4 regions of the Mesorhizobium sp. M8A.F.Ca.ET.161.01.1.1 genome follow, and region 3 is predicted to be linked to each of the others. Evidence: predicted binding sites of a transcription regulator. Region 3 holds the regulator's gene; each other region holds the start of a gene.
What was found. The regulator PhoB, encoded in region 3, activates phosphate uptake and scavenging genes when phosphate is short. The targets are predictions, from matches to a motif close to TGTCATNNANCTGTCAT.
Positions count from the first base shown of each region.

Region 1: ppk2 (polyphosphate kinase 2) is a predicted target of PhoB. The motif match lies at 1,613-1,629, and genes of this name have one in related genera.
Region 2: EN804_RS20030 (ceramide glucosyltransferase) is a predicted target of PhoB. The motif match lies at 2,074-2,090, and genes of this name have one in related genera.
Region 4: EN804_RS10865 (acid phosphatase) is a predicted target of PhoB. The motif match lies at 1,716-1,732, and genes of this name have one in related genera.

Region 1 covers NZ_SRTD01000001.1:931,968-935,276, reverse strand. Annotated here, with positions in the region: gene EN804_RS04805 (glycosyl transferase family 90) at 1-384, shown strand, start outside; gene EN804_RS04800 (aldo/keto reductase) at 409-1,452, opposite strand; gene ppk2 (polyphosphate kinase 2) at 1,735-2,655, shown strand; gene EN804_RS04790 (dihydrofolate reductase family protein) at 2,727-3,309, opposite strand, start outside.
Region 2 covers NZ_SRTD01000008.1:35,504-38,812, forward strand. Annotated here, with positions in the region: gene EN804_RS20025 (O-succinylhomoserine sulfhydrylase) at 1-794, shown strand, start outside; gene EN804_RS20030 (ceramide glucosyltransferase) at 822-1,973, opposite strand; gene apaG (Co2+/Mg2+ efflux protein ApaG) at 2,194-2,586, shown strand; gene EN804_RS20040 (Hsp33 family molecular chaperone) at 2,816-3,309, opposite strand, start outside.
Region 3 covers NZ_SRTD01000005.1:169,111-172,419, reverse strand. Annotated here, with positions in the region: gene EN804_RS15055 (ROK family protein) at 242-1,486, shown strand; gene phoB (phosphate regulon transcriptional regulator PhoB) at 1,752-2,441, opposite strand; gene phoU (phosphate signaling complex protein PhoU) at 2,460-3,167, opposite strand; gene pstB (phosphate ABC transporter ATP-binding protein PstB) at 3,193-3,309, opposite strand, start outside.
Region 4 covers NZ_SRTD01000003.1:444,605-447,913, forward strand. Annotated here, with positions in the region: gene EN804_RS10860 (DUF922 domain-containing protein) at 1-6, shown strand, start outside; gene EN804_RS10865 (acid phosphatase) at 54-1,589, opposite strand; gene EN804_RS10870 (cytochrome-c peroxidase) at 1,772-3,034, shown strand; gene EN804_RS10880 (SDR family oxidoreductase) at 3,243-3,309, opposite strand, start outside.

The DNA of each region.
Region 1 (3,309 bases), on a different contig from region 3:
AGCCAGCACCTGCGCTATCGCTACATCGTCTCGTTGGAGGGCAATGACGTGGCGACCAACCTCAAATGGATCATGAACTCCAACTCGCTCTGTCTGATGCCGCCGCCGACCTACGAGACATGGTTTGGCGAGAGCCAGCTCGAGGCTGGAGTCCACTATGCGCCGCTCGACCCGGACTTCTCCGATCTCCGTGAAAAGGTAGATTATTTCGAACGGCATCCGGCCGCGGCGGAGCGCATCATCGCCACGGCCAATGCCTACTGCCGCAAATTTTCCAATGAACTGGACGAGCAGGCGATCTCCCTGCTCGTCCTCTACAAATATTTCGTGCTCGGCGGCCAGATCGAACCCGATCCCGAACTCTGGCGGTTCATCGAGAGCTAGCTCTCGCTCTCGACCTGACGCTGATCAGATATCGCTGCGGTCGAGAACCAGATCGGCGGGGCCGAAACGATCCTTCGCTGTCAGTTGCTGGTGCCAGTAGGGGTAGAGCAGGGGCGGCCGGCTTACGGCGTCGAGACGCTGGCGTTCCTCGGTGCCGAGCTCCAGGGCGGCGGCCGCGAGATTGTCCTTCAGCTGGACGTCATTGCGGGCGCCGATCACCAGCGAGGAGACGGCAGGGCGGCCGAGCAGCCAGGCGAGCGCCACCTGTGCCGCCGAAACACCACGATCCCTGCCGATCTCGACCAGCACATCGACGATCCGCCAGAGCCGGTCCTCGTCGCGGATCGGCGGCTCGGACCAGCCGGCGAGCTGGCGGGCGGTCGGGCTGTCGCGGCGGTATTTACCCGACAGCAGGCCGCCGGCGAGCGGGCTCCAGACCAGCACGCCCAGCCCCTGGTCGATCGAGATCGGCAGCAGTTCGTACTCGGCCTCGCGCGCTTCCAGCGTATAGTGGATCTGCTGGGTGACGAAGCGTTGCTGGTGGCGGCTGTCGCTGATGGAAAGCGCCTTCATCACTTGCCAGCCCGAATAGTTGGAGCAGCCGATGTAGCGCACCTTGCCCTGGCTGACCAAAGTGTCGAGCGCGGCAACGGTTTCCTCGAGCGGGGTGAGGCCGTCCCACTGGTGGACGAAATAGATGTCGATGACATCGGTCTTCAATCGCTTCAGGCTTCTCTCGCATTCACGGATCAGATGATGGCGCGACAGGCCCTCGTCGTTCGGGCCCTTGCCGATCCGCATCCGGGCCTTGGACCCGATCAGCACGTCGTTCTTGCGCTTGCCGCCGAGCGCTTCGCCTATGATCTCTTCCGACAGGCCGTTCGAATAGACATTCGCGGTGTCGATGAGGTTGATGCCGGCGTCGATGCACATGTCGATCATCCGCTTTGCTTCGGCGAGATCGCTGTTGCCGACCGCGGCGAAAGGCCCGGCGCCGCCGAAGGTCATTGTGCCAAGCGTCAGTGTCGAAACCTTCAGGCCGGAACGGCCAAGGGTGCGGTATTCCATGTCAGATCCTCACGATTTTGTTGAAGAGGCGTGCCGCCAAGGGGCAGGCCTGGAACGCGACCGGGGATTTGTAGGACAATTCGGTCGGCTTGTCGCCATGCGATGACGCCGATCGATCATGCGTCGCGAAATTTGCACCGGCGGCAAATCGCGCCCGGGCTGCAATAAAACCGTCACCGCCGGCCTATATTGAAGTCGGCTCAGGTGTTTCCATTCCCGGCCGCTGGCAGCAATTTGGGGACGCCCCAGGGAACCGACAGGCTTGCAAGCGGAGCAGTTGATATGACCGAGCTAAGACAGAATTCCCCTGCCAAGGACTGGCTTGAAGCTGAACTCGCCGACACGCTCGACGAAGATTATGAACTCGAATTGTCGGAACCGGCGCTGTCGATGGAGATCGCCAAGATCTACAAGAACTCGCATCCGCCTTCGATCGATCGCATGCAGTATTTTCGCGACTTGATCACCCTGCAGTCCGAATTGATCAAGCTGCAATCCTGGGTCGCCTATCACAAGAAGAAACTGGTGGTGATTTTCGAGGGCCGCGATTCCGCCGGCAAGGGTGGCGTCATCAAGCGCATAACCCAGCGGCTCAATCCGCGTATCTGTCGCGTCGTGGCGCTTCCGGCGCCGACCGAACGCGAGAAGTCGCAATGGTATTTCCAGCGCTATGTCCCGCATTTGCCCGCAGGCGGCGAGATCGTGCTGTTCGACCGCTCCTGGTATAACCGCTCCGGCGTCGAGCGGGTGATGGGCTTCGCCAGCCCCGATCAGGTCGAGGAGTTTTTCCACGACGTGCCGGAGTTCGAGCGCATGCTGGTGCGCTCCGGCGTCACCGTGGTCAAATACTGGTTCTCGATCACCGATGAGGAACAGCAGATGCGCTTCCTGATGCGCATCCACGATCCGATGAAGCAGTGGAAACTGTCGCCGATGGACCTACAGTCGCGGGTGCGCTGGGAGCAGTACACCAAGGCCAAGGAAGAAACCTTCGCCCGCACCAACATTCCCGAAGCGCCCTGGTACATCGTCGAGGGCAACGACAAGAAGCGGGCACGCCTGAACTGCATCGACCATCTGCTCAAGCAACTGCCATATGAAGAGGTGCCGCACGAGGAGATCACGCTGCCGGAGCGCGTTTTCAACCCGGAATACGAACGCCAGGTCCTGCCGCGCGAGCTTTACGTGCCGGAGAAATATTGAGTGACCCTTCCTTCTCCCCGTCACTATACGGGGAGAAGGTGCCGGCAGGCGGATGAGGGGCGGCGCCGAGCTTAAGCCCGATTGATAACCACGTGCGTGGCCAGCGCCGTCGCCACCTGTTCGGTGCACGCGTAGCCAAGCTTGGGCATGTCAAGGCCGGCAAAAAGGTTCTCGCCCCGGCCAAGCAGCACAGGCGAAATCGCCAGGTGCATCTCGTCAATCAGCTTCTCCTGGAGATACTGGCGGATCGTATCGACGCCGCCGCCGACCCGCACGTCCTTGCCGCCAGCCGCCGATCTCGCCTGCTCGAGCGCCGAATGGATGCCGTCGGTGACGAAATGGAAATTCGTGCCCCCTTCCATGGTGATAGACGCCCGCTTGTGGTGCGTCAGCACGAAAACCGGCACATGGTAGGGCGGGTTGTCGCCCCACCAGCCCTTCCACTTGTCGTCAGGCCATTCTCCGCGGATCGGCCCGAACATGTTGCGACCCAGGATCCAGGCGCCGACATTCTCGAAGCTGCGCGCCGCGAACGCCTCGTTGGTATCGGTGGTGCCGCCATCTTGTCCGAGCACCATCTTGCGGAAGGTGCGGGTGTCGACAAACCACTTGTGCAAGGATCCTCCGCCGATGCCGAGCGGATTTTGCAGATCC
Region 2 (3,309 bases), on a different contig from region 3:
TGGTCGACGGCACCGATATCGCCAATTGGGAAAAGGCGGTCAGGCCGAACACCAAGCTGTTCTTCCTGGAAAGCCCGACCAATCCGACGCTGGAAGTCGTCGACATATCAGCCGTCGCCTCGCTTGCCAATTCGATCGGCGCGCGGCTTGTCGTCGACAATGTCTTCGCCACGCCGCTGCAGCAGAAGCCGTTGCAGCTTGGTGCGCACATCGTCGTCTACTCGGCCACCAAGCATATTGACGGCCAGGGCCGTTGCCTCGGCGGCGTCATCCTGTCGGACAAGAAGTGGATCGACGAAAACCTGCACGACTATTTCCGCCACACCGGCCCCAGCCTGTCGCCGTTCAATGCCTGGACCTTGCTGAAGGGGCTCGAGACGCTGCCGCTGCGCGTGCGCCAGCAGACGGAAAGCGCCGGCAGGATCGCCGACTTCCTGGCCGAGCAGCCGCAGATCGCCCGCGTCATCTATCCCGGCCGCGCCGACCATCCGCAGGCCGCCATCGTCAAGAAGCAGATGTCGGGCGGCTCGACGCTGATCTGCCTCGACGTCAAGGGCGGCAAGCCGGCGGCCTTCGCGCTGCAGAACGCCCTCGACATCGTGCTGATCTCGAACAATCTCGGCGATGCCAAGAGCCTGATCACCCATCCGGCGACGACGACGCACAAGAACCTGAGCGACGAGGCCCGCGCCGAACTCGGCATCGGGCCAGGGACGCTCAGGCTGTCGGTCGGCCTGGAGGACGCCGACGACCTGCTGGAAGACATCGCGCAGGCGCTGAAGGCCGCCAAATAGGCTGTTTGGGAGCGTCGGTCGCGGCGATCAGGCGCGCGACGGCGTCTCCTCCAGTTCGGCCGCCTTGGTGCGGATGGTCATTGCGTTGCCGCGCCAGTCGACGGCGCCGCCGAGCCAGCCGCGCGCCCAGAGGGTTGGGAGCATCACGTCCCGCGCCATCATGGCCGCGACCATGCGCGGCGACAGGTACCAGCCCTTGGACAAGGCCAGTGCGCACTCCGGAAGGTAGAAGGCCGCCAACACGGCAATCGCGGTTGCCCAGAGGCTGATGCCGGCGCTCGCCGCAGCAACCAGGGCAAGCGCGAGAGGCACCGCCGCGCCGGTCAGGATTTCGGGCGCGAAGAACAGCGGGAAGGTGACGCGGCGCAGGCGCGCCCAGCGGGCCTGACGCGACCAGATCTCGCCAAGCGTGCGCTGGCCGAGCGGCTGCTCGAAGGGCGCGGCAACGAGATTGACGCGCAAGCCGAGGCCGTTCACCAGCTTGGTGGCGGCAGCGTCCTCGGCGATCTCGGCGGCCAGCGCCCGAATGCCGCCATTGGCATTCAGCATCGGCTTGTTCCACAGCATGCTCTTGCCCTGGGCAAAGCCGAGGCCGAGCGCCTCGCCGGCATACTGCCAGCGGGCCTGCAATGTGTTAAGGAAGGCGCATTCGACATCAGCCCAGAAACCCTCGGGCCGCGAGCCGATCGGCGTCGAGCAGACAAGGCCGGTGTCGGGCCGCCATGCCGCCATCATGTGCTCGACATAGTCCCTCGGCATCAGGACGTTGGAATCGGCAAGGATGACCCAGTTGTGGCGTGCCGCTTCCCAACCCTTGACGCAATTGTTGAGCTTTGGATTGGCGCTGACGCGGTCGTCACCGATCAGCAGCCGGGCCGGCACCTTGGGAAACCGGGCAATCGCCCTGTTTATCAGTTTGACCACCGGATCGTCGGGATGGGCGACGCAGAAGATCAGTTCGTAGCGTGGCCAGTCGAGGGCGAAGGCGCGTTCCAGCGTCTCATGCGTGAACGGCTCGACGCCCCGCGACGGGACGACGATCGAGACCGGTTGCGGCTTGCCGGCTGGCGGGGCGATCGTGTTGCGCCGTTTCAGCTGTGAAGCGGCGAGCGAAATGCTGGCGGCGTTTGAAAGGATGAGTGCGGTCGAAAGCGAGGCGGCTATGAAGGTGAGTTCCATCGAGATCTGGTCACTCCGGAAAGGCGGCCGGCATCGTGGCCGTTTTCAACAGTTCGACAGAGCGCCGAGTCGCCCGGTTCGTGCACACCACCATTGTCGTGTGTCACTTAAATGACATTCTTTGCCGGCACCTGCGGTTCAAGGTCAGCCGCGACAAGACGCGCACGTTGACCTGCTCACCGGGAGCGCTGAAAGTCATCGGGTTGTTTTGGAGCCGCTCATGTACCGCGCCGTGACGCGCAACATCGAAGTGCAGGTCAGGCCGTTCTATCTCGAGGACCGTTCGGATCCCTCGGAGAACCGCTATGTCTGGGGCTATCAGATAACGATCGACAACCAGTCGGACGAGTTCGTGCAGTTGTTGTCGCGCTATTGGCACATCACCGATGGCGCCGGCCGGGTCGAGGAAGTGCGCGGGCCGGGCGTTGTCGGCGACCAGCCGGAACTCAATCCCGGCGACAGCTATCAATACACGTCCGGCTGCCCGCTCTCGACACCGTCCGGGATCATGGTCGGACGCTACACGATGCGCAACAAGCGCGGCGAGACCTTCGACATCGCCATCCCCGCCTTCTCGCTCGATCTGCCGGGGACAAGGCGCACGGTGAATTAGCGTCTTTTCTCCCGTCACTATACGGGGGAGTTGAGGAATGGTCCGCGAAGCGGACGAATTGCTTGGCTTTTCGAGTGACGACCGTCCGGCAGGACAATGAGGGCAGCGCCGAGCTTGCGAGAATTTTCTTCAGATAGAGCCAAGGAGCTCCTGTACTAACGCTGGCGCTGCCCCTCATCCGCCTGCCGGCACCTTCTCCCCGTATAGTGACGGGGAGAAGGGACTAGCTTTACTGAGCCGCAAACTCGGCCGGATCGAAGTCGTACTGGGTCGAGCAGAACTCGCAGGCGACGTGGATGCCGCCATCCTCGGTGCTGTCCTTGATCTCCTGCGCGGAGAAGCCTTCGAGGATATCGCGGATCTTGTCCCTGGAGCACGAGCACTGGTCGGTGACGGGGACGCCGCCGAAGACGCGCACGCCATGCTCGTGGAACAAGCGATAGAGCAGCCGCTCGGCGCCGATGGTCGGGTCGATCAGCTCGGTCGGCTCGATGGTGCCCAGCAAGGCGAGGAGTTCCTGCCAGGAATTATCGGCCGGATCGTGGACTTCCTCGCGCGGATCGCCATCGCCACCCGGCAGGTCCGGGACGCGCATGCGCTCGGGCGATTGCGGCAGGAACTGCGCCAGTATGCCGCCGGCGCGCCACTGCTCGCGCGCACCGCCGATACCGGGCGTCAGCAGCTTGGCGACCGAGAGCCTGATATCCGTCGGGATCTGTTCCG
Region 3 (3,309 bases):
GGCGCGACCAAACTGGCCCGAAGGCCGGCACAAAGGCTCTATTTTTTCGAGCCTCGAAAAAACACTGGTCCATCGCCAGAACACTGTCAACATCGATTCTGATGGATTTTGAGGTGCCAGAAATTTTTTTTCGAGCCTCGCAATAAATAAATGACAGCACCGGCCGCTTCTGCCAGTGTTTGACCCTGTTGCCGGAGGTATTCGAGGGGGATCAAGAACCGCGGCAACCGGGAGGGAAAGCATGTCGGTGGGAATCCGCCACGACGATCTGCGCCGGCGCAACCGCGCAATGGTGATTGCAGCCGTGCGCCGGGATGGTCAGCCCTCGCGCACCGAGATCGCCGCCACCACTGGCCTCAGCCACTCGACCATATCGGCGATATCCGCCGACCTGATCGGCGAAGGTATCCTGACCGAAGGCAAGCCGAACGAGGCCGGCTCACTCAAACGCGGCCGGCCGCAGGTTGGCCTCGGCCTCAACCCCGAGGCCGCGGCTGTGATGACCGTGGTGCTGTCGCTGAATTTCCTATCCGTCGCCGTCATCGATTATGCCGGCCAGGTGGTCGCCGAGGAGCAGCGCCGGCTGGACACGCTGACCATGTCGCGCGAGGCGCTGATCGGCGAATGCACGGCAATAGTGCGCCGCCGCATCGAGGACCCCGATCTCGATATCCGCAGTGTTGCCCGCATCGCGCTGGCGATCCAGGGCATCACCGACACCAAGGCGCGTGCCATGCTGTGGTCGCCGATCACGCCGCAGACGGACATTGCCTTCGCCGACATACTCGAAGCCGAATTCGGCATCCCCGCCACCATGGAGAACGACTGCAACATGATGGCGGTGGCGTTGCGCTGGCGCGACCCTCAACGCTACCGCGACGACTTCATCGCCATCCTGCTCTCGCACGGCATCGGCATGGGCCTGGTGCTCAAGGGCGAACTGTTCACCGGCACCCATTCATCGGGCGGCGAATTCGGCCACATGATCCATCGCCCGGGCGGCGCGCTCTGCCGTTGCGGGCGGCGCGGCTGCGTCGAGGCCTATGCCGGCAACTATGCCATCTGGCGTAATGCCAGGCAGCTTGGCGAGGACGCCGAACCGGTCGCCGATGTCAGCGACGCGCAGATGCGGACACTCGCCGCGACGGCAAGGGAGAAAGACGGACCGGAGCGCGAAGCCTATCGCAAGGCGGGCGAGGCGCTGGGCTATGGGCTGGGCAGCCTGTTCGCGCTGATCGACCCGGCGCCGGTCGCCATGGTCGGTGTCAGTGCCGCCGCCTTCGATCTGATCGAGCCGGCCTTGCGCGAGGCCATCGCCCAGACCGCCGGCGGCCAGCATTCGGAATCGATTTCCTTCGACACCGAGCCGAACGAACTGCCGCTCATTCGCGAAGGCTGCGCCATGCGCGCCTTGACCTTCGTCGACCAGGAGATTTTCGCGCCGGGCGTGCAGGCGAGAGGCAGTGCTGGGAAGAGCGTGGCCTGAGCGAACGCTCCGGTGAATCACCACCAATGCTGGAGGTTGGCCGAGCGCCCTCAAGGTCGTCATCCCTGGGCGGAGCAGCCGCGAAGCGGCGTCGCGGAGACCCTGGGATCCATGCCGTGACCTCGATCGTAGAGTGCAACGGCGCAGAATTCTGCACTGCGGCGACGCGTCGAGGTCCCGGCATGGATCCTCGGGTCTGCGCCGCGTCGCTTCGCTCCTTGCTCCGCTCGTGGATGACGAAGTCAGGGGCGTAGCCGCCCTGGACCTAGTCTTCCCTGATCGCGTAGCCCGCGCCGCGGATGGTGCGGATGACGTCGGGCATGCGGCCATTGTTGACCGCCTTGCGCAGGCGACCGACATGCACGTCCACCGTGCGCTCGTCGATATAGATCGTCTCGCCCCAGACATTGTCGAGCAACTGGCTGCGCGAGAACACCCGGCCGGGATGGCGCATCATGAATTCGAGCAGCCGGAACTCGGTCGGTCCGAGCCGGATTTCGCTCTTCTTGCGATAGACCCGGTGCGATTCACGGTCGAGCACGATGTCGCCGACCTTGAGCACGCTGGACAGCACTTCCGGCTTGGCGCGACGCAGCAGCGCCTTGACCCGGGCCATGAATTCCGGCGTCGAGAACGGCTTGACCAGATAGTCGTCGGCGCCGGTCGAAAGGCCACGCACGCGGTCGCTCTCCTCACCGCGCGCCGTGAGCATGATGATCGGCAACCTCTCGGTCTCGGGCCGCATTCGCAGGCGCCGACAGAGTTCGATGCCGGAAACAGCCGGCACCATCCAGTCGAGCACCAGGAGGTCGGGCACATTCTCCTGGAGGCGGATCTCGGCTTCGTCGCCGCGCGTCACCACCTCGACCTGGTAGCCTTCCGATTCCAGATTGTAGCGGAGGAGCACGCCGAGCGGCTCCTCGTCCTCCACCACCATGATGCGTGGCGCGATCATTGGCAGATCATCCTATCGTCAAGCCGCCGGCGCCGACATCGCCGTCTCGTCCTGCTTCGGACGATTGGCGGGCAGTTGCGTTCCGGTCAGCACATAATACGCATTCTCGGCGATGTTGGTCACATGGTCGCCGATGCGCTCGAGATTCTTGGCGCAGAACAAGAGATGCGTGCAAGCCGTGATGTTGCGCGGATCCTCCATCATGTAGGTCAGCAGTTCGCGGAACACCGAGGTGTATTTGACGTCGATGCGTTCGTCGTCATTCCTGAGCTTGGCGAGGGCGGCGGCATCGCCGGCCGCATATTCCTCGACCACGCCCTGCACCTGGATCAGCACCAGCTGCGCCATGGAATCGATCGAGTGCGACAGGTCGCGCGGCGTCGCGGTGAGGCCGACGGAACCGACACGCTTGGCGATGTTCTTGGCAAGGTCGCCGATGCGCTCGAGGTCGCCCGCCATGCGGATCGAGCCGACGACATGACGCAGATCGTCGGCCATCGGCTGGCGCTTGGCGATCAGGGTGATGGCGCGGTCGTCGAGTTCGCGCTGGCGCGCATCCATGATGGCGTCGTCGGAGACGACGCGCTGTGCCAGCGCGTTGTCGGAATTCAGCAGAGCCTTGGTGGCGCCGCCGACCATCGTGCCGGCGAGATCGCCCATGTCGCTGATCAGCCTGCTGATCTGTCCGAGATCCTCATCGAAGGCTGCGACTGTGTGTTCGGCCATGATCCTGGTCCTCGTATGCGTGATATCAGCCGAAGCGGCCGGTGATGTAGTCCTGCGTGCGCTTCTCGCGAGGCGACGTGAAGATCTTCTCGGTCTTGTCGAATTCGACCAGTTCGCCCAGATACATGAACGCCGTCTGGCG
Region 4 (3,309 bases), on a different contig from region 3:
GGCTGAGAACGGCCACCGCGCCACACGGCGCGGCGGCATGACCGCGGTCCGCTCTACCGGCTCAGGTCCAGCGCCTCGCTCAGATCCCCCATCGGCGGTTCGCCATTGGCGGCCAGCGCCTTGTCGCGGGCGACGATGCCGGTCAGCACCGGCAGGTCGTAGCGCGCGGTGATGAAGCGCAGGATCGACGTCGTGTCGTACTGGGTGTGGTCTACCGTGCCCATCCTCGCATAGGGCGAGACGATGAAGGCCGGGATGCGGTTGCCCGGGCCCCAGCGGTCGGCCTTGGGCGGCGCGACGTGATCCCAGAAGCCGCCATTCTCGTCATAGGTGACGACCACCAGCATGTTGCCCCATTGCGGGCTCTTCTCCAGATGCGCGACGACGTCGGCCAGATGCTGGTCGCCGCTCGCCACGTCGGCATAGCCGCCATGTTCATTGAGATTGCCTTGCGGCTTGTAGAAACTCACCGAGGGCAGCTTGCCGTCGTCGATCGCCTTGATGAACTCGGCGCCATCCAGGCCACCGTCCCGCAGATGCTCGGCCCGCGCGGCGGTGCCGGGTGCGTAAGCGGCGAAATAGTTGAAGGGCTGGTGGTGGTACTGGAAGTTCGGCACCGGAGTGGCGTTCTTGCCGTCCAGCGTTGCCTGCCAGGCGCCGCTATACCAGGCCCAGTCGACGCCCTTCAGCGACAGGAGATCGCCGATGGTGATGTCGTGCTGCGGCGGCAGCGTGGTCGGCGCGGTCGGGTCGGCCAGCGCCTTGTCGCCGCCCTCGGCCGGTTTGTTGGCGCTCGGCTGATAGGGCGGCTGCATGGTGTTGACGGCATGGAAATCGGGCGTGATGGCGCCGTCATTGACGAATTTCGGCACGCCGCCAAGGGCCGAGGCCGGCGAATTGTCGGCGACCTTCAAGGTCGTGCCGTCGGCCTCGACGACAGCGATTTGCGCCTTCACCGGGCTGGTGTCGGCATGCGGATAGACCGGCGTACAGGCGCAGGCGAGCTGGAAATGGTTGAGGAAGGAGCCGCCGAAGGCGCCCTGGAAGAAATTGTCGGCCAGCACGTATTTCTTCGCCACCTGCCACATCGGCAGGCTCGAGCCGTCATAGTGGCCCATGACGAGGCCGCCGGAATCGGCCCAGGCGACGAATTTGTCGTTCTTCCCGCCGTCGATCTGCATCTGCTCCTGGTAGAAGCGGTGCCACAAGTCGTGGGTGATGACGTTGGTTCCCTCATGGAAGCCCCTGGGATCGTCAATGGCGAAGGCGGCGTTGGCGAGATGCGCGGTCTCGGACTCCGTCACCACGGGCGTGACGCCCTTGCCGGTCAGCCCGCCCCAGGCCGGCGGCAATTCGGTCAGCGGCTTGCCGTCGCGGTCGAGCTGGCGCGCCTGGTCGGCCGAGACATTGGCCAGGCCATTGGCGCCGGGGAAGCCGCCATAGAGATTATCGAAGCTGCGGTTTTCGGCATAGATGACGACGACGGTGTCGATCTTGTCGAAGCCGGGAGGGGCGGCATGGGCGGCCGCCAGGGGAAGCAGGGCCGAACCGGCCAGACCGAAGGAAGTGAAGAGCTTGAGCCTCGTCATGGGAAGACCTCGTGGCTTGACTGTGGCTAGAGGGGTGCGGGAACCATAGGGCAGCTAACGTGGCTGCCTTGTCACCTTTGTGACAGCCGCCGCCACGGCGAACACGGTTTCGTGAGCACTGGAGCCGGTCATCAATCCGTTGCACTGCGTTCTTATTGCCGGGCCAAAGCGGACCATGCCCCATGACCAGAAGACGATGGAAAATTCGGGCGATCGCCATTGCCGCGATCTCGACCTTTGGCCTTGCCGCGCCCGCGAATTCGGCGGGGCCGGATGGCTTCCATCCCGGCCCACTGTCGCGCGCCGAAGCCTTCGCGCGCGCCAAGGCGCTGACCGCCTTGGGGCGAAAAATGTTCTTCGACCCCTCGCTCTCGGCCTCGGGCAAGCAGGCCTGCTCGTCCTGTCATGATCCTAGCCATGCTTTCGGGCCGGCCTCGGCCACGCCGGTCGAAATGGGCGGGCCAAACCTCGACCAGCCCGGCATGCGCGCCGTGCCATCGCTGCGTTATCTCCAGGCCGCGCCCGCCTTCACCGAGCATTTCCATGATTCCGAGGACGAGGGCGACGAGAGCGTCGACAACGGTCCGACCGGCGGCTTGACCTGGGACGGCCGCGCCGACCACGGCAAGGACCAGGCGAAAATCCCCCTGCTCTCGCCCTTCGAGATGGGCAACAAGGACGCCGGGGCCGTCACCGCCGCCTTGCGCAAGTCGGCCCATGCCGGCGAGTTCAAGACGGTGTTCGGGCAGGATGTCTTCAACCATCCCAACGATGCCTTCGACGCCGCCGCCGAGGCGCTCGGCACGTTCGAGCAGAGCGCGGCCGATTTCTATCCCTATTCCAGCCGCTACGACGCCTTCCTCGCCGGCAAGGCGACGTTGTCGACGCAGGAGCTGCATGGTCGCGCTCTGTTCGAGGACGAGAAAAAAGGCAATTGCGCCAGTTGCCACCTCAGCGAACCCGCCAATGACGGCGAGCCGCCGCAATTCACCGATTTCGGCCTGATCGCCATCGCCGTACCGCGCAACCCGGCAATCACGGCCAACACCGACCCAGCCTATGCCGATCTCGGCCTGTGCGGCCCGCTGCGCACCAATTTTCGCGGCCGCACCGACTATTGCGGCCTGTTCAAGACGCCGACGCTGCGCAACGTCGCGCTGCGCAAGAGCTTCTTCCACAATGGCGAGTTCCACACGCTGCGCGACGCCGTCGCCTTCTACGCCAGCCGCGACACCGACCCCGGCCACTGGTACCCGAAAAACGCCGACGGCACGATCGATAAATATGACGATTTGCCAAAGGCTTACTGGCCGAACTTGAATCAGGACCCGCCCTTCGAAGGCAGGAGACCTGGCGGCAAGCCGGCGCTGACGGATGCCGAGATAGACGACATTGTCGCGTTCCTGCAGACGCTGACGGATGCAGACCAGGTGGCAGCGAAATAACCTGAGACGCGGCGGGACAGCGCCCCCCTCTGTCCTGCCGGACATCTCCCCCACGAGGGGGGAGATCAGCTTTGATTGCGGCTCTCGCCCATTGTTTCAACGTTCCAAAAAAGGGCGCGGGGCGCCAACACTGCAATCTCCCCCCTTGTAGGGGAGATGTCCGGCAGGACAGAGGGGCGCGCGAAGGAACACGACGCCCCTTAATATGTCACAGCGCCCGGATAACGCCCCCATCCACGCGGATACTCTGCCCCGTAATATAGCCCGCCCCTTCC